3 regions of the Mesorhizobium sp. WSM4884 genome follow, and region 3 is predicted to be linked to each of the others. Evidence: predicted binding sites of a transcription regulator. Region 3 holds the regulator's gene; each other region holds the start of a gene.

Region 1 (6,425 bases), on a different contig from region 3:
CTGCGACGCGGGATTCGGCGGAGCGGCCGGCGCGCTTGGTGTTCAGGGAATGGATGGTCATGGGTTGGCTCCATCGCTTGGTTGTCCCGAAGATGGGGCGAAGGAAATGCCGCGGCCACCCGATTCTTGCTGAGCCGGGCGCCCTCTCCTTCTCCCCTTGTGGGAGAAGGTGGCCTCGCGAAGCGAGGTCGGATCAGGGGTGCTGGAAGGAATGAGGCGGCGGCGATTTCACGCTTATCGCCAAGCTGGAACACCCCTCATCCGTCTCGGCGCGATCGCGCCGAGCCACCTTCTCCCACAAGGGGAGAAGGAGAGGGTTTGCGATACCTCTCCAGCTCCTGATCCATATCCACCTTCACCGCACTGGTGAACACGCATGTCGCCACCATGATGCCGGCGAAGGCGACGAGGTTGACCAGGAGCGTCTCGTCGTAGCGCGCCTTGAGCGCGGCCCAGATTTCATCGGGAACGGCATTCGCGTCGGCGGCGACTGCCTTGCCGAAGGACATCAGTAGCGCCTCGTCGGCGGTGGGCTCGATCGCCTCGGGATCAAGGCTGCCGTCGATCAGCGCGCGGCGGAAGAAGGTGACCGGAACCTCGGCGCGCATCGTCTCGGCGATCGCCATCGACAACAGCCATATCGCGCGGTCGTCGAGCGCGGACCTGAGCAGATCCCGCAGCGTGAACCATTCGGCGTAGATGCGGTGCGCGGCCGGCGAGTGCAGCAGGATGCGCTTCATGTTGGTCATGCGGCCGCGCAGTAAGAGCTCGCGGTCGTGCTCGGCGCGGATTTCGGGTGAAGCGGTCGCGTAGTCGATCGGAGAAAGATGGGCCATGCATTCACCCAAGCGTCGCGTGCAGCGCCGGCGCGCCGCGCAACGTGTTGGAGACGGTGCAGATCGTCTCGGCATCCTCGACGATGCGCCGCTTGGTGGCAGCGTCGAGATCGCCGGCAATCTCCAGCCTGATGGTGAATGTCTCGACCCGCGAGGGTTCGTCCTTCGCCTTCTCGCCGCCGACCTCCGCCCTCACCTCGCCAAGTCGGTTGGCAACGCCGAGGCGCGTTGCGGCGATGCGGGCGCTCAGCACCATGCAGGCGGCCAGGGAGGCAAAGAGCAAGTCCAGCGGGTTGAAGCCGGGCGCGCTGACCGAAGTCACCACATCCACCGCGCCGCCGGTCGGCGTCGTGACGGTCGGAAGGCCGCCGGGCGGCAGGATGGCAGAAGCGCCGGTCGCACGAGTTCTGATCTTTAGTTCGCTCATCGAATGTCCTCGTCCGATTTGGAGGTCATTGATAGCGGACGAGAATTCGTGAGGAAACCGGGAAGGTTAGGCGCTGACTTGGCAATTAGCGTTTCCTCGCTTCCATGAAATGGGGGAGAGGTGGCGCGGCGAAGCCGCGACGGAGAGGGGGACCGCCCTACGAAGGCCCCCACTCCGGCCGCTGCGCGGCCACCTCTCCCCCGCATTCGCGGAGGAGAGGAAAGGCGCCTCACTTCGTCAGATCAAGCGCGGCCGTGAGATCCCCCATCGGCGGCTCGTTGTTGGCGGCCAGCGCCTTGTCGCGGGCGACGAGGCCGGGCAGCACCGGCAGGTCGTAGCGGGCGGTGATGAAGCGCAGGATCGAGGTCGTGTCGTACTGCGTGTGGTCGACCGTGCCTATCTTGGCATAGGGCGAGATGATGAAGGCCGGAACGCGGTTGCCCGGCCCCCAGCGGTCGGCCTTGGGCGGCGCGACGTGGTCCCAGAAGCCGCCGTTCTCGTCATAGGTGACGACGACCAGCATATGCTGCCATTGCGGGCTCTTCTCCAGATGCGCGACGATATCGGCGAGGTGCTTGTCGCCGGACGACACATCGGCGTAGCCGCCATGCTCGTTCAAATTGCCTTGCGGCTTGTAGAAGGTGACGGCCGGCAGCTTGCCGTCGTCGATCGCCTTGATGAACTCGGTGCCGTCGAGGCCGCCATCCTTGAGGTGTTCGGCCCGCGCGGCCGTGCCCGGCGCGTAGGCCGCGAAATAGTTGAAGGGCTGGTGGTGGAACTGGAAGTTCGGCACCGGCGTCGCGTTCTTACCGTCGAGCGCCGCCTGCCAGGCGCCGCTATACCAAGCCCAGGAGATACCTTTCAGGGACAGCAGATCGCCGATGGTGATGTCGTGCTGCGGCGGCAGCGTGGTCGGCGCGGCCGGATCGGCGAGCGCCTTGTCGCCGCCCTCGGCCGGCTTGTTGGCGCTCGGCTGGTAAGGCGGCTGCATGGTGTTGACGACATAAAAGTCCGGCGTGATCGCGCCGTCATTGGCGAATTTCGGCACGCCGCCAAGCGCGGAGGCCGGCGAATTATCGGCCACCTTCAACGTCACGCCGTCGGGCTCGACGACGGCGATCTGGCCCTTCGCCGGGCTGGTGTCGGCATGCGGATAGAACGGCACGCAGACACAAGCCAGCATGAAGTGGTTGAGGAAGGAGCCGCCGAAGGCGCCTTGGAAGAAATTGTCTGCGAGCACGTATTTCTTGGCCACCGCCCACATCGGCAGCACCGAGCCGTCATAATGGCCCATCACCAGCGCGCCGGAATCGGCCCAGGCGACGAACTTGTCGTTCTTGCCTCCGTCGATCTGCATCTGCTCCTGGTAGAAGCGGTGCCAAAGATCATGCGTGATGACGTTGGTGCCCTCGTTGAAACCCTTGGGATCGTCGATGGCGAAGACAGCATTGGCGAGATGCGCGGTCTGGGCTTCCGTCACCGCAGGGGTCACACCCTTGCCGGTCAGTCCGCCCCAGGCCGGCGGCAGCTCGGAAAGCGGCTTGCCGTCGCGGTCGAGCTGGCGCGCCTGGTCGGTCGAGACGTTGGCGAGGCCATTGGCGCCGGGGAAGCCGCCATAAAGATTATCGAAGCTGCGATTCTCGGCATAGATAACGACGACGGTGTCGATCTTGTCATAGCCGGGAGGAGCCGCCTGGGCAGCAGCGGCGAACGATGCCAGCGCCGTCGAGGCGAGGCAAAGGGAGAGGAAAGACCGGATCATTTAGGGATGCCTCGTGGCTGGGGAATGGCTGGAGAAACCAGGCGACGCTAGGGCGGGTGCTTGTCAGCTTTGTGACAGGGGGGTGGAGCGCGATGGGCATTAAGCGAACCTGCTACGCTGGCGGGACAGCGCCCCCCTCTATCCTGCCGGACATCTCCCTCGGGGGGACCAGCGTTGCAGGAATGGCACCTTCGGTGCAACTGTCAATCTCCCCCAAGTGGGACCCAAGTGGTGGGAGATGTCCGGCAGGACAGAGGGGCGCGAAGGAACTCGACGCGCGCAAATGACCACGTCTCAAATGTCATCAATCCGTAGCAATCCACGCCTACGCAAAACTATGACACGCTGGACCTCCGTCGCCTTCGCAACGCTCGCCGGCGCCATCCTCTGGCCGGCCCAAAGCCTCCCGTCCGGCAGCGTCCACCCCGGCCCGATGACGCGCGCGGAAGCCTTCGCGCGCGCCGAGGCGCTGACGGCGCTCGGGCGGCAGATGTTCTTCGATCCGGCGCTGTCGGCCTCGGGCAAGCAGGCCTGCTCGTCCTGCCACGATCCCAACCATGCCTTCGGCCCGGCCTCGGCCGCGCCGGTGGAGATGGGCGGGCAGAATCTCGACCAGCCGGGCCTGCGCGCGGTGCCGTCGCTGCGCTACCTGCAGGCGGCGCCCGCCTTCACCGAGCATTTCTACGATTCCGAAGACGAGGGCGACGAGAGCGTCGACAACGGCCCGACCGGCGGGCTGACCTGGGACGGCCGCGCCGACCACGGCAAGGACCAGGCCCGGATCCCGCTTTTGTCGCCCTTCGAGATGGGCAACAAGGACGAAGCCCAGGTGATCGCCAGCTTGCGCAAGGCGCCCTATGCCGAGGCCTTCGAGGCGGCGTTCGGCGCGGATGTTTTCGAGCATCCGCAGGATGCCTTCGATGCCGCGGTGGAAGCGCTCGGCACCTTCGAGCAGAGCAGCGTCGACTTCTATCCCTATTCCAGCCGCTACGACGCCTTCCTGGCCGGCAAGGCGCAGCTGACGGAGCAGGAGCTGCGCGGCCGGGCGCTGTTCGAGGACGAAACCAAAGGCAATTGCGCAAGCTGCCATCTCAGCGAGCCCGCCAATGATGGCGAGCCGCCGCAATTCACCGACTACGGCCTGATAGCCATCGCCGTGCCACGCAATCCGGCGATCCCGGCAAACGCCGATCCCAACTATTTCGACCTTGGCCTCTGCGGCCCGGTGCGCACCGATTTCAAGGGCCACGGCGAGTATTGCGGCCTGTTCAAGACGCCGACGCTGCGCAACGTGGCGCTGCGCAAGAGCTTCTTCCACAACGGCTATTTCCACACGCTGCGCGAGGCGGTGGCCTTTTACGCCAGCCGCGACAGCGACCCCGGCCGCTGGTATCCGAGGAACGCCGACGGCACGGTCGACAAATTCGACGACCTGCCAAAAGCCTATTGGGGGAATCTCAGTACGGACCCGCCCTTCAACGGCAGGAAGCCTGGCGACAAGCCGGTGCTGACCGATGCCGAGATCGACGACATCGTCGCTTTCCTCGGCACGCTGACGGATGCGGATCAGGCGGGACAGTGAGGCCGCGCGCCGGCATTGCCCGCGTCGTTCGGATTTGCCGCTCGGCACGAAACGATCGGTGGACAAGGCCAGCTTGTGTGAGCCAGATCATAGGAACGCCATGAAACGCCTGTTAGATTAGGTGCTCATCATGGATGGAGTCTCGGATGAGATTCGTCGCGGTGCTGGACCCCACCGGCAGTTGGGCGGTGTTTGATACGGCCAATGAGGAGCCCGCCGAATTGGCCGGCCGCGTGCTCATCGGTCTGACGCCGCTTGAGGCCTGGTGGCTCACGGCCGCAGCCAATGATGAGGCGGGATACCGGGAAATCCACGCACAGGGGCCGTATCCAAGCCAATAAGGCGGGACAGTTGATCGTCCCCGAGGAAAAGCGCGATCGAACAAGCGATTGAGACAGTGCGCTGTCCGATTGATTCGAGCAGCGCGCCTTGATCCCCCTCACCCGGCCGGCGCGTAGCGGCTCACCACCATGCCGCAGGCATAGGATTTGGACCCGAGCAGTTTCAGCCTGGCGAAGCCGCCCTGGTCGAAGATGCGGCGGCCGGCGCCCAGCACCGCCGGATTGATGAAGAGCTGGAACTCATCGACCAGCCCGGCGGCGGTCAGGGCCGAGGCGAAACCGGCGCCGCCGAACACGGCGATGTCGCCGCCCTCGCCCGCCTTCAGCGCATTGACCTCGCGCGGCAGGTCGCCGCTGGCGACACGTGTGCGCTCCCAGCGCGAGGCATTCAGCCTGTCGCTCAGCACCACTTTTTGCGCTTCGACGATGCGCTGGGCGAAGGCGTGGAAGCGGTCTTGCGGATATTTCCCCGCCGCATTGCTCCAGTGGCCGACATAGCCGTCCTCGGCCATCTTGCGGCTGAGCAGAATGGTATCGATGGTGTCGAAGACGGCATTGAAGTCCGCCTTCAGCTCGTCGTCCCAGTCGCTCTCCTCGTCCCAATCCCAAAGCTGCCAGCGATGCTCTTCAATCGCCCCGACGAAGCCGTCGACCGACATCTGCATCTGTAGGATAAGCTTCTTCATCTCCGGGCCTCCTCATGCTCTTAATTGCTTTACTTTTGGAACTGTTTGACACTTGAGGCGAACGATGTCAATAGTAAAGTGATTTAAAAATGGAACCGAATTTATGTCGACAAAGGAAAGGTCCGGCTGCCCGATCAGCCTGTCGCTCGAGCTCATCGGCGACCGCTGGACGCTGCTCATCATCCGCGACCTTGTCTTCGCCGGAAAAAGGCATTTTCGCGAATTCCTTCAGTCGGACGAGGGCATATCGTCGCGAACGCTGGCCGAGCGGCTGCAGACGCTGCAGGACGAAGGCATCCTCACCCGCAGCGACGACCCCAGCCACGGGCTGAAGGCGATCTACCGGCTGACGGAAGCGGGCATCGACCTGCTCCCGGTGCTGGCGACGCTCGGCGCCTGGGGCAGCAAATACCGCAAGGCGGACGGCGATCTCGCCCGGATCGCCAGGGAGCTCGCGGCCGGGGGCGAGCCGGCACTGGCACGGATGAAAGAGAAACTGCGGGCAGAGCATCTGGGTTAGCGCGTCGCCGCAACTGCCGATCTACCTCCTCGTGGGGGAGATCGTAGCCTCTCAGTTTTGCCTGACAAAATAAAAGTTGACTCTTTTACTCATCTTGAATAGCGCTGCGCAGCTATCGGAGATGGGATCAGGGTGATGACGAACCGGCGCGTTCTGGCGGGGCTTTTGCTGGCAACGACTTTCCTGGGTGCGCCACATGTGCTGGCGCAGGAGAAACAGGACGTGCTGGCGCCGATCCAGATCGAGGGCGAAGCCGGCACCGGCAGCGCCG
Region 2 (6,425 bases), on a different contig from region 3:
CAATCTCGCCAACACGTCGAACCTCGTCGCGCTGTTCGGCATCCTTTCGATCGGCCAGGCCTTCGTCATCATCACCGGCGGCATCGAGCTTTCGGTCGGTTCGCTGATCGCGCTTCTCGGCACTCTGTTCATCGACTTCATCGCGGTGCGCGAGATGGACTGGCCGCTGGCCTTCGTGCTGATCATCCTGCTCGGCGCCATCATCGGCTTCGTGCATGGCTGGCTGATCACGCGGCTCAAGATGCAGCCTTTCGTGGTGACGCTTTGCGGCCTGCTGATCTACCGCGGCGTCGCCCGTTTCTACACCGCCGACGGCACGGCGGGCTTCGCCTTCGGCCAGAATTTCCCGGATCTGGAATTCCTCACCGCCGGCCGCTCAGGCGGGCTGCCGAACTCCTTCATCGCGCTGATCGTGATCGCCGTCGTCATGTGGGTGGTGCTGCACCGCTCGGTGTTCGGGCGCTATCTCTACGCCATCGGCAAGAACGAGGAAGCAGCGAAATATTCGGGCATCCGCACCGGCCGCGTCGTGATCGCGGCCTATGTCATCTGCGGCGTGCTGACGGCGCTGTCGGCGATCTACTTCGCCATGTATACGCGCTCGATCTCGCCCGCGAGCCATGGCCAGTTCTATGAACTCTACGCCATCGCCGCCGCGGTGCTCGGCGGCTTCTCGCTGCGCGGCGGCGAGGGCTCGCTGGTGGGCGTCATCCTCGGCACCGTGCTGCTCCAGGAATTGCAGAACCTGGTCAACCTGCTCGGCATCCCTTCCTCGCTCAACTTCGCGGTGATGGGCGGGGTGATCCTGATCGGCGTGCTGGTCGACCAGCAATGGGGCGTCTTCCGAGCCCGGCGCCGGATGATGGAGGCGACGCGCCGGAACGTCGCCGGCGCGCCGGCGGAGTAGCGCCTCTCCTTCTCCCCTTGTGGGAGAAGGGAAAGGCGCTAGATCATGTCCGAAAGGTCCGAGAACGCCATCGCCTTGCGCAGCACCTCGGCGAAACGTTCGCCTGCGATTTCCCTGGCGCCGCTGTTGTCGATCGAGGTGACGTCCGGGCCGGACAGCGTCACGCTCGTGCTGCGCGCCAGGCGGGCGAGCACCTCGCCGCGCGATTCACGGCCGCGCGCCGCCAGACGTTCGGCGAGGATTTCCGGCGAGGCGGTGATCTCGACAACGGCCAGATTGGCGTAGCGCTCGCGCAGCGCCGGGATGACCGCGCGGGAGACATTCGCCACGGCCACGTGGCCGTTGGCGACCGCCCAGTCGACATCGGCCGGCAGGCCATAGCGCAGGCCATGCGCGTCCCAGCAGATGGCGAAGGCGCCGTCGGCCTCCGCCTCGGCGAAGGCGGCATCGGCCAGCGTGTCGTGGTCCTCGCTCGCCGAATCGCTCGGCCGGGTGATGACCCGGCGTACGAATTCCAGTCGCGTCTCGCCGGCAAAATGCGCCTTGGCGTAGCCGATCAGCGTGTCCTTGCCGGCGCCGCTCGGGCCGACGACCGCGACGAAGACGCCATTGCGGATGGGAAGCGTTTCGGTGAGCTCGCGCTCGATCGACGCCGAGACCATCATGCGACACGCTTGCCTTGGCGCCACACGGTGCGCACGACCGGCACGTGCTCGTCGACGCGCACGCGCACCAGGTCGGCCCGCCGGCCGGGTTCGATGGCGCCGCGATCGGCGAGGCCGACCGCCTCGGCCGGATTCTTCGACACCATCGCAACCGCTTGCGGCAGCGAGATGCCCTCGACGACATCGCCGAGGAAGAAGGCCGACTGGATCAAGCTGAAGGGGATGTAGTCGGACGACAGGATGTCGAGCAAACCGTCGCCGGCAAGCGCGCGCGCTGACACATTGCCGGAATGCGAGGAGCCGCGCATGACATTGGGGGCACCCATCAACACGCCGAGGCCGGCAGCCTTCGAGGCTCTTGCCGCCTCCTCGGTGGTCGGGAACTCGGCAACGCGCACGCCCTGCGCAATCGCCTCGTCGACATGGCTGGCCGTCGCATCGTCATGGCTGGCGAGGACGATGCCGCGCTCGTGGCAGGCGGCGGAGATGAAGAGGCGGTTGGGACCGGAATTCATGGCCGATTCCGCCATCCGCTTCTCGCAGAATTTCTGGAAATCGCGGTCGGTCAGCTTCAGCTTGCGCTGGTAGTAATAGGCATAGGTTTCGAGATTGACGAACTGGCGCTGGCCCGGCGCATGGTCCATCAGCGAGGCGAGCTTGACCCTGTCGTCGGTCTCGAAATTGGCGAAGGCCTCGAGACAGTCCGGCGCCGAGACCTCGCAGCGCAGATGGATGAAATGGTCGGCCCTGAGCCGATCCTGGCGCACGCTGTCCTCGATCGCGTCGGCGAGGCTGCGGACGTCGTCGGACTTCAGGTCAGCGTCCTCGTCCATGCCGACGCGCAGAGCATCGAGCACGGTGGTGATGCCGGCGGTCGCCACCTGCGCGTCATGGGCGAGCACGGCGGCGATCGGGTTCCAGCGCACTTTCGGGCGCGGCGCATAGTGGCCTTCGAGATGGTCGGTGTGCAGCTCGACGAGACCCGGGATGATGTAGTCGCCGCCCATGTCGTCGCCGGCGCGGGCGGCGCCCGGCTCGATCGCGGCGATCTGGCCATCGCGCAGCAGCAGCGAGCCCTCGACGATCTCGTCGGGCAGCACGATGCGGGCATTGGTGAGGACGGTTTCGGCGGTCATTTCAGGCGATCCTTAGTCTCGGTATCAGGCGGTTTTTCTGGCCGGGCGGCGGCCAAGCGCATGGTGGGAGAGCACCATGAAAGGGGCGCCCGGTTCGGTCTCGACGAAAAGCGCCAGCCCGTCCACCGGCACCGAGTGCTGCAGCACGTCCGCGAACAGACTGTCGATTGCTGCACGAAGACGTGGGCTTTCCTGTGACCCGACGCGACCGGACAGCGTCATGTGGAAGCGGAAAGTCTCGAAAACATAAGGATAACCCCACTGGCAGAGGTTGCGGAACTCGTCCGGCTTCAGCGAGTCGGGGCTGCGGCGCTCGATCTCGGCTTCGGTCAGCGGTGCGCGGAAACGGTCGAAAGCGCGCACAACCTCGCCGGCGAAGCTGTTGAGAGGGTCGAACGGCGCTTCCGGCACCAAGGCGAAAAAGCCGTCGATCTGACCGACGACAAGACGCGGAATGACGACCGGCGGCGTCGCCTCGGCGAAATCGTCGAGCGCAGCGCGCAGCGAGGTTTCGGTCTCGTTCGGCGCCAGCCGAAACGGCGCCTTCAGCGTCGCATGGAAGCCGTAGCGCCTGGCCGAAGCCGTGTGAAAGGCAACCTCCGCCGCCGACAGGTCGGCCACCGCCTCGACCGGCCGCGTCGCCGTGCCGAAAGGGTCGCGGCCAAGCCAATTGGCGGCGATGCGCGCCAGCGGCTCGTCCTGCCGTGGTGTGAAATAGATGGCGTAGCGCATGAAAGAACCTCGTCAGACCCCGCCATAGGTGATTTCCATGACGGATTGACGAAGCTTTCATGGGTTTTCGAAGGCAGACAGCCCCTGACGGTCCTTAGCCGACGATTTTCCCGAACTGGACCAACAGGTTGAGCGCGATGAAAATCTCAGGCCTTCATCAGCCACTCATGCTCGGTCGCGTTGTGGAATTTCCACGTCCGCTTCGGGCCGGCCATGACGTTGAGATAGTAGAGGTCATAGCCGTGGCAGGCCGCGCAGGGGTGGTAGCCCCTGGGCACCAGCACGACATCGCCGTCCTCTATCGCCATCGCCTCGTCCAGGTCGCGCACGCCGTTCCTGTCGGCATCGGTATAGACGCGCTGGAAGGCGAAGCCCTGCGGCGGGTTGAGGCGGTGATAGTAGGTCTCCTCCAGATAGGATTCCGCTGGGAGATTGTCCCGGTCGTGCTTGTGCGGCGGGTAGCTGGAGGTGTGGCCGCCGGGTGTGATGACCTCGACCACCAGCAGCGAGTCGGCCGGCTTGCCCTCGGGCAGGATATTGGTGACGTAGCGCGTGTTGGTGCCCTTGCCGCGCACCTCCTGGCCGAGATCGTCGGGCGAAATGACACGGGCCGGCAGGCCACCGCCGAGGCCGGGCGCCGAGCAGACGGCGAGCTCCAGCTCGGTGTCGGCAATCACCGACCAGTCGGAGCCTTGCGGCACATAGACCGACCAGGGCTTGCCTTCGAACGGCGACATGCGCTCGCCGAGCAGGCCGAGCTCCTTGCCGTCGGCCGAGACCTTGCCCTTGCCGGTGACGAAAACCAGGCAGACTTCGCGCTCGCCCGTCTTGCCGGACGCGGTCTCGCCCGGCCGCAGCCGATGAAGATCGAAACCGACATAAGTCCAGCCGGCGCTTTGCGGGGTAACGTGAGCGACGTGGCCGTGGCCCTTGTCGGCCTTGACGAGCAGTTTCGACATTTTGTCTCTCCCAATTCCTCGACGCTTTGACTTTCAGATCCGCCCGCAGCCAGGATTCACTTGTTCGATCGCGAACCTCGGAGATTGGCCGGATCCCTCTCAACTTCGTCATCCTAGGGCGAAGCAGGAGCGAAGCTCCGTCGCGGAGACCCTAGGATCCATGCCGTTACCTTAGCCGAAGGGCGCACCGGAGCAGAATTCTGCACCTTTACAACTACCTTCAAAGTCACGGCATGGATCCTAGGGTCTGCGCTGCGTCGCTACGCTCCTTGCTCCGCCCTAGGATGACGAAGCGAGGGGCGTTCCGGCCAATTGCCAACGCAAACGATCCGTCACGACGCAGCATCCAATACACAAGAACCTCCAGTCCACCGACCGCTTCATTCCTTCGACTCGGCCGGAGGCTTGTCCTCCTCGACCGGCTTGTAGAGGTAGAAGAACTGCCATACCGCGTAACCGGCGAAGCCGAGCGCGATGACGCCCCAGAACGGCGTGCCGGAAGCGAACTCGATCACCGACCAGACCAGGCAGACGGCGACGACGGCGATGCGTCGCCACAGCGGTCGGAAGAAGGGGTGCTCATAGTCTTTCATCGCGCCAATCCAGGATTTGCCCAAAGCGCAACGGATAAACCGCGCGCCCTGGCAAATCCACCGTTTAGGCCGGGAAGCCTTGCGTCTCCACCGTATAGCCGGCGGCCGTCATCACCCGCATCAGTTCCTTGTGGCCGACCTCAGCCATCCTGAGCGGCGGGTTCTTCTTCGGATCCTGCTCCGCCTCGACCACGAACCAGCCTTCGTAGCCGTAGTCGGCGAACTTCTGCACGATGGCGCCGAAATCGAGCGAGCCGTCGCCCGGCACGGTAAAGGCGCCCAGCGCCACGGCGTCGAGGAAGGACTGCTTCGTGCGGTCGAGCCCGTCGATCACGCCCATGCGCACGTCCTTCACATGTACGTGGTTGATGCGCTTGTGGTGGTTGTCGATGGCGCGCAGCACGTCGCCGCCGGCAAAGGCGAGATGGCCGGCATCGAGCAAAAGCGGAATGCCTTCGCCGGAATTGCGCATGAAGGCGTCGAGCTCCGGCTCGGTCTCGACCACCGCCGCCATGTGGTGGTGGTAGGAGAGCGGCATGCCCTGGTCGGCGCACCATTCGCCGAACTCGGTGACGCGGCGGCCATAGGCCTTCATCTCGTCGTCGGCGAGCTTCGGCTTGGTGGCCAAAGGCTTGGAGCGGTCGCCCTGGATGGAGCGGCCGACCTCGCCATAGACGATACAGGGCGCATTGACCGCCTTGAAAAGGTCGATCATCGGCTGGATGCGATCCTTGTTCTTGGCCAGATCCTCATTGACCAGCGTGCCGGAGAACCAGCCGCCGCAAAGCGTGACGTCGGCCTCCTTCAGGATCGGCAGCATCACCTTCGGATCGTTGGGGAAGCGGCGGCCCATCTCCATGCCGGTGAAGCCGGCCGAGCGCGACTGGCGCAGACACTCCTCCAGCGACACGTCATCGCTCAATTCCACGAGATCGTCGTTCCACCACGCGATGGGGGACATGCCCAGTTTGGCTTTCAAGTCGTCACTCCAAGTTCTGATCGGTCCATTTTCGCTCGTCGGCGCTGCCCCTCATCCGCCTGCCGGCACCTTCTCCCCGTGAAGCACGGGGAGAAGGGACAAGCTCCAGCGCTGGCGACCCCTCTCCCCGTTCTTCACGGGGAGAGGGTAAGGGTGAGGGGCAGCGCCAGCGTCAATCACCTGCACTCTGCATCTGCTTTTTGTCCTCATACGCCTTGCGCGCCGCATTAACCTGGGGCCGCGACGAGACTTCCGGCACGGCGACGTCCCACCAATGGCCGCCGGCCTCGGTCGACACCAGCGGATCGGTGTCGATGACCAGCACCGTGGTCTTGTCGTTGCCCTTCGCCTTGGCGAGCGCCGTCTCCAGCTCGGCGATCGACGCCACCTTCTCGGCGACGGCGCCGAGGCTCGCGGCATGGGCCGCGAAGTCGACATCGGGCATCACCTCGTG
Region 3 (6,425 bases):
CACACCGCGCCCATGATGATCGCGCAGGCGACCGCGCCGAGCAGCGTCTCGGCCCAGATCGGCCGGAGCGGGAAACGGAAGCGCTTGCGCTGCACCCGGCCGTGGAACAGCGCAAACACCACCGCCAGGCAGGCGACGACGCCCACCACCCAGCTCCATCTGGCGCCGATCGAGCCGGCCGGCCCGCCACCCATCAGCTGGTAGGTGGCGTCGAGCGGCGCGACCGTCTGGCCGCTGGTGACCCACCAGGCGGCGCCGCGCCACACCAGCAGCCCGCCCAGTGTCACGATGAAGGCCGGCACCTCGAGATAGGCGATGACGAAGCCCTGGAACGCCCCGATCAGCAGACCGAGCGCCAGGCCGATGGCCAGCGCCAGCACCCAGATCCACGGATTGCCGAGCTCGAGCCCAACCATCCGCACCAGGAAATGCACCTGGGCAAAGCCCATGACCATGCCGATCAGCCCCTCGGCCGAGCCGACGGAGAGGTCGATGTTGCGCATGACGATGACCAGCACCATGCCGGAGGCCATGATGGCCACGGCCGAGGTCTGCACCGACAGGTTCCACAGATTGCGCGGCGTAAGGAACGTGCGGCTGTCGAAATCGAGCGGATTGACGCCGAGCCGCAGGCTCGAAATGACGTGCAGGCCGATCCAGATGATCAGAAGCGCGCCGACCATGCCGAGCATACGGGTGTCGAGTTCGGTCGCCTTGAGGAAACGGCCGATCGCGCTGAGTTCGGAAGCACGTGCGCGATCCGCGGCCGGGTTGGCCGGCGTATCAGAGGTCGTATCGGTCATGATATCCTCCCACCGGCTGCCGTCTGGCGCGGATGCCGGACCACGATGCTAGAGCAATTCGAGCGAAAGTGTGTACCGCTTTCCGTTCGGAATTGCGTGGAAACGAACCGTTGGGAGCGGCTTGGCGATCTTACTGGACGCTGAACTGCTCCATTCGCTTTCCCGGCTCTATTCGAGCGAGAAGCTCTTTGGCAAACGCCGCGGCTTTCCGGCCGCGGCGTTTGCTTTGGACCGTCTTAGGCCCGGTTCAATTGCAGACTGCGACCGCGCCAGCCGCGACGCCGGCGCAGACTTCGTCCTTCTTGATCCAGCCCGCGTCGATGACGATGTTGAGATTGTCCTTGGTGATGGCAATCGGGGTCAGGAACAGCGACTTGACGGTGTTGCCGCCAGGCGTGGTGAAGTCCTTGGCGCCGGCGATGTCGCCCATCTTCTTGCCGTCGGCGAGCTGCGAGGCGATCTCGGCGGCGTTCTTGCCGAGCTCGCGCGCGTCTTTCCACACCGACACGGTCTGCGTGCCGAGCGCGATGCGGTTGAGCGCCGCGTGGTCGCCGTCCTGGCCCGAGACCGGAACGGTGCCGGCCAGACCCTGAGCCGTCAGCGCCGCGACGACGCCCCCGGCAGTGCCGTCATTGGCCGCCACGACCGCATCGACCTTGTTGTCGTTGGCGGTCAGAAACTGCTCCATGTTCTTCTGTGCGTTGGCAGGCAGCCAGCCGTCCGTATAGGCTTCGCCGACATTCTTGATCTTGCCGCTGTCGATGGCTTCCTTCAGCACTTCCATCGAGCCCGCGAACAGGAAATCCGCATTCGGATCGGCACCCGAGCCCTTGATGAAGACGTAGTTGCCTTCAGGCTTGGCCTTGAACACCTCGCGGGCCTGCATGCGGCCGACTTCCTTGTTGTCGAAGGTCAGGTAGAACACGTCCTTGTTCTCGATCAGGCGGTCGTAGCCGACCACCGGAATGCCTTCGTCGAGCGCCTTCTGCACCGCCGGGCCGATCGCCGAGGCATCCTGCGCCAGGATGATCAACGCGTTTGCGCCCTGCGAGATCAGGCTTTCGACGTCGGTCAGCTGCTTGCCCGGATTGGACTGCGCGTCGGCCGAAATGTATTTGTCGCCGGCGGCCTCGATGGCTTTCTTCATTGCCGCTTCGTCGGTCTTCCAGCGCTCTTCCTGAAAATTCGACCACGAAACGCCGATCACCTTGTCCTTCGCCTCTGCGACCGACGCCAGCGTCAACGACATGGCGACACCCGCCAGCATGGCGGTTGCGAATCTCTTCATGATTTCCTCCCTGCGCCATCGCGGCGCTACCCAGACTGGCCCGAAGGCCGGCACAGAGGCTTTTTTTCGAGCCTCGAAAAAATACTGATCCAACGCCGAAGCGCTGTCAACTGCGATTCTGATGGTTTTTGAGGTGCCGCGAACTTTTTTTCGAGGCCCGCAATAAATAATGACAGCCCCGTCCGCTTCTGCCACTATTCCAAAACAGTTGCACAGAAGCGCGGAAGCGTTGCCCCGTTGGAACTGAATGAAACAAAAAATCCAGAGCGGTTCGGTGGTGCATCCGCGACTGAACCGATCTGGCGCGTCGCCGACGGCCCATGCATTATCAAGAGGCCGCGCTGACCGGGAGGAGAAAAATGTCGGTCGGGATCCGCCATGACGACCTGCGCCGGCGCAACCGCGCCATGGTGCTCTCGGCCGTGCGCCGCGCCGGCCAGCCGTCGCGCACGGAGATCGCCGCGACCACGGGGCTTAGCCACTCGACCATTTCGGCAATTTCCTCGGACCTGATCCAGGAAGGCATCCTGGCCGAGAGCAAGCCGAGCGAGGCGGCATCGCTTAAGCGCGGCCGGCCGCAGGTCGGCCTCGCCCTCAATCCCGAGGCGGCCGCGGTGGTGACGGTGGTGCTGTCGCTGAATTTCCTTTCCGTCGCCGTCATCGACTATGCCGGGCAGGTCATCGCCGAGGAGCAACGGCGCCTCGATACGCTGACCATGCCGCGCGACGAGCTGATCGGCGAATGTGTGGCGATCGTCCGGCGCCGGCTGAAAGATCCCGACCTCGATGTCGGCAGCGTTGCCCGCATCGCCATGGGTATCCAAGGCATCACCGATTCCCATGCGCGGGCAATGCTGTGGTCGCCGATCACGCCTTTGACCGACATTCCTTTCGCCAACATCCTGGAAAAGGAATTCGGCATCCCGGCCACCATGGAAAACGACTGCAACATGATGGCGGTGGCGCTGCAATGGCGAGACCCCAACCGCTATCGCGACAACTTCATAGCCATCCTGCTCTCGCACGGCATCGGCATGGGCCTGGTGCTGAAGGGCGAGCTGTTCACCGGCACGCATTCTTCCGGAGGCGAGTTCGGCCATATGATCCATCGTCCGGGCGGCGCGCTCTGCCGTTGCGGACGCCGCGGCTGCGTCGAGGCCTATGCCGGCAACTACGCCATCTGGCGCAGCGCCATGAAGATGAGCGAGGACGCCGAGCCGGTCGATGTCGGCGACGCCGACATGCGGGCGCTTGCCGCCAAGGCGCGCGAGAAGGACGGCCCGGAGCGCGAGGCATACCGCCGGGCGGGCGAGGCGCTGGGCTTCGGCCTGGGCAGCTTGTTCGCGCTGATCGACCCGGCGCCGGTCGCCATGGTCGGCGTCAGCGCCGCCGCTTTCGACCTGATCGAGCCGTCGCTGCGCGAGGCCATCGCCCAAACCGCCGGTGGCCAGCACTCGGAATCGATCTCCTTCGACACCGAGCCGAACGAATTGCCGCTGATCCGCGAGGGCTGCGCCATGCGCGCGCTGACCTTCGTCGACCAGGAGATTTTCGCGCCGGGCGTGCAGACAAGAGCGGGCAAGCACGTCGCCTGAACAGCTTTGAAGTGATCGTGTCCTGCTAGACGTCGGAGATTTGCGAAGGTCCCGAAGCTTCGTCATACCAGGGCGAAGCAGGAGCGAAGCTCCGTCGCGAAGACCTTGGAATCCGTGCCGTTACCTCGGACGCAGGGCGCAGCGGAACGGAATTCTGCACCGTAGTGGCGCGTCGACGTCACGGAATGGATCCTCGGGTCTGCGCTGCGTCGCTTCGCTCCTTGCTCCGCCCGTGGATGACGAAGTCAGAAGCGTCTGAGCCAATCGCCGGCGCATACGATCGGATTCAACCTGTTACCGCCTCCACAGGAAGACTAATCCTCGCGGATCGCGTACCCCGCCCCGCGTATGGTGCGGATGACATCGGGCATGCGGCCGTTGTTGACGGCCTTGCGCAGGCGCCCGACATGCACGTCGACCGTGCGCTCGTCGATATAGATCGTCTCGCCCCAGACGTTGTCGAGCAACTGGCTGCGCGAGAACACCCGGCCGGGGTGCCGCATCATGAACTCGAGCAGCCGGAACTCGGTCGGGCCAAGCCTGATCTCGCTCTTCTTGCGGTAGACGCGGTGCGATTCACGGTCGAGCACGATGTCGCCGACCTTGAGCACGCTCGAAAGCACCTCCGGCTTGGCGCGGCGCAACAGCGCCTTGACCCTGGCCATGAATTCAGGCGTCGAGAACGGCTTGACCAGATAGTCGTCGGCGCCCGTCGAGAGGCCGCGCACCCTGTCGCTTTCCTCGCCGCGCGCCGTCAGCATGATGATCGGCAGCCGTTCGGTCTCGGGCCGCATCCTGAGGCGCCGGCAAAGCTCGATGCCGGAAACCGCCGGCACCATCCAGTCGAGCACCAGGAGATCGGGCACGTTCTCCTGCAGGCGGATTTCGGCTTCGTCGCCGCGGGTGACCACCTCGACCTGATAGCCTTCGGATTCGAGGTTGTAGCGGAGCAACACCCCCAGCGGCTCCTCGTCCTCCACCACCATGATACGTGGCGCGATCATTTAGCAGGTACCTTCGCTGTCAGGCCGCCGGCGCCGACATCGCCGTCTCGTCCTGCTTCGGACGGTTCGCGGGCAATTGGGTGCCGGTCAGCACATAATAGGCGTTCTCGGCGATGTTGGTGACGTGGTCGCCGATGCGCTCCAGATTCTTGGCGCAGAACAGGAGATGCGTGCAGGCCGTGATGTTGCGCGGATCCTCCATCATGTAGGTCAGAAGCTCGCGGAAGACGGAGGTGTATTTGACGTCGATGCGCTCGTCGTCGTTCCGGAGCTTGGCGAGCGCCGTGGCGTCGCCCGCCGTGTACTCCTCGATCACGCCCTGGACCTGGATCAGCACCAGCTGCGCCATCGAGTCGATGGAGTGCGACAGGTCGCGCGGCGCGGCGCTGACGCCGACGGAGCCGACGCGCTTGGCGATGTTCTTGGCGAGGTCGCCGATGCGCTCGAGGTCGCCGGCCATGCGGATGGCGCCGACCACACTGCGCAGGTCGTCGGCCATCGGCTGGCGCTTGGCGATCAACGTGATAGCGCGATCGTCGAGCTCGCGCTGCCGTGCGTCCATGATGGCGTCGTCGGAAACCACGCGCTGCGCCAGCGCGTTGTCGGAATTGAGCAGGGCCTTGGTCGACGCGCCGACCATCGAGCCGGCGAGATCGCCCATATCACGGATAAGCTGGCTGATCTGCCTCAGATCCTCGTCGAAGGAAGCGACCGTATGGGCCATGATTATGTCCTCGTATGAACTCAGCCGAAGCGGCCGGTGATATAGTCCTGCGTGCGCTTCTCGCGAGGCGAGGTGAAGATCTTCTCCGTCCGGTCGAACTCGACCAGCTCGCCGAGATACATGAACGCCGTCTGCCGCGACACGCGCGCCGCCTGCTGCATGTTGTGGGTGACGATCACGATCGTGTAGTCGGCCTGCAGCTCGTCGATCAGCTCTTCGATCTTGGCGGTCGACAGCGGGTCGAGCGCCGAGGCCGGCTCGTCGAGCAGGATGACCTCCGGCTTCACCGCCACGGTGCGGGCGATGCAAAGCCGCTGCTGCTGACCACCGGAAAGGCTCTGGCCGCTGGCGTTGAGCTTGTCCTTGACCTCGCTCCAGAGCGCCGCGCGCTTCAGCGCCGATTCGACGCGGTTGTCCATTTCGGCCTTGCTGATCTTCTCGTACAGCCTGACGCCGAAGGCAATGTTCTCGTAGATCGACATCGGGAACGGCGTCGGCTTCTGGAACACCATGCCGATCTTGGTCCTGAGCAGGTTGAGGTCCTGCGAGCGGTCGAGAATGTTCTTGCCGTCGAGCAGCACCTGGCCTTCCGCGCTCTGCTTCGGGTAAAGCTCGTAGATGCGGTTCAGCACGCGCAGCAGCGTCGACTTCCCGCAGCCCGACGGCCCGATGAAGGCGGTGACGCTGCGCTCGGGCAGCGACAGGTTGATGTCCTTCAGCGCCTTCGACTGGCCATAGTAGAAGTTGAGGTTCTTGACCTCGATCTTGGCCTTCTCGACGGCCGTGTCGGCTACGTTAAGGTCGGTGGACAACATAGGTTTCATCTGTCCTCTCTGCGTCCGGTAAGGCTGCGGGCGAAGATGCTCAGCCCGAGAACCGTCAGGGTGATTATGAGCGCGCCCGTCCAGGCCAGCTGCTGCCATTCCTCATAGGGACTTAGGGCGAACTGGAAGATGGTCACCGGAAGACTGGCCATCGGAGCGTTGAGATTGCTCGACCAGAACTGGTTGT

What was found. The regulator PhoB, encoded in region 3, activates phosphate uptake and scavenging genes when phosphate is short. The targets are predictions, from matches to a motif close to TGTCATNNANCTGTCAT.
Region 1: a site for PhoB is predicted at 3,086-3,102, ahead of P9236_RS23025 (acid phosphatase). Genes of this name have one in related genera too.
Region 2: a site for PhoB is predicted at 3,478-3,494, ahead of P9236_RS29580 (DUF1045 domain-containing protein). Genes of this name have one in related genera too.

The regions. Positions count from the first base shown of each region.
Region 1 is NZ_JARTVO010000016.1:113,703-120,127, forward strand. Features, by position in the region: gene P9236_RS23010 (2OG-Fe(II) oxygenase) at 1-61, opposite strand, end outside; gene P9236_RS23015 (hypothetical protein) at 258-836, opposite strand; gene P9236_RS23020 (OsmC family protein) at 841-1,263, opposite strand; gene P9236_RS23025 (acid phosphatase) at 1,493-3,025, opposite strand; gene P9236_RS23030 (cytochrome-c peroxidase) at 3,363-4,607, shown strand; gene P9236_RS23035 (hypothetical protein) at 4,754-4,948, shown strand; gene P9236_RS23040 (dihydrofolate reductase family protein) at 5,047-5,634, opposite strand; gene P9236_RS23045 (helix-turn-helix domain-containing protein) at 5,738-6,154, shown strand; gene P9236_RS23050 (TonB-dependent siderophore receptor) at 6,290-6,425, shown strand, end outside.
Region 2 is NZ_JARTVO010000034.1:20,147-26,571, forward strand. Features, by position in the region: gene P9236_RS29565 (ABC transporter permease) at 1-907, shown strand, start outside; gene phnN (phosphonate metabolism protein/1,5-bisphosphokinase (PRPP-forming) PhnN) at 946-1,572, opposite strand; gene P9236_RS29575 (alpha-D-ribose 1-methylphosphonate 5-triphosphate diphosphatase) at 1,569-2,708, opposite strand; gene P9236_RS29580 (DUF1045 domain-containing protein) at 2,733-3,440, opposite strand; gene iolB (5-deoxy-glucuronate isomerase) at 3,587-4,399, opposite strand; gene P9236_RS29590 (DUF3329 domain-containing protein) at 4,780-4,992, opposite strand; gene iolE (myo-inosose-2 dehydratase) at 5,057-5,971, opposite strand; gene iolD (3D-(3,5/4)-trihydroxycyclohexane-1,2-dione acylhydrolase (decyclizing)) at 6,144-6,425, opposite strand, start outside.
Region 3 is NZ_JARTVO010000013.1:144,029-150,453, reverse strand. Features, by position in the region: gene P9236_RS20695 (sugar ABC transporter permease) at 1-803, opposite strand, end outside; gene xylF (D-xylose ABC transporter substrate-binding protein) at 1,051-2,091, opposite strand; gene P9236_RS20685 (ROK family transcriptional regulator) at 2,451-3,686, shown strand; gene phoB (phosphate regulon transcriptional regulator PhoB) at 4,001-4,690, opposite strand; gene phoU (phosphate signaling complex protein PhoU) at 4,710-5,417, opposite strand; gene pstB (phosphate ABC transporter ATP-binding protein PstB) at 5,435-6,238, opposite strand; gene pstA (phosphate ABC transporter permease PstA) at 6,235-6,425, opposite strand, start outside.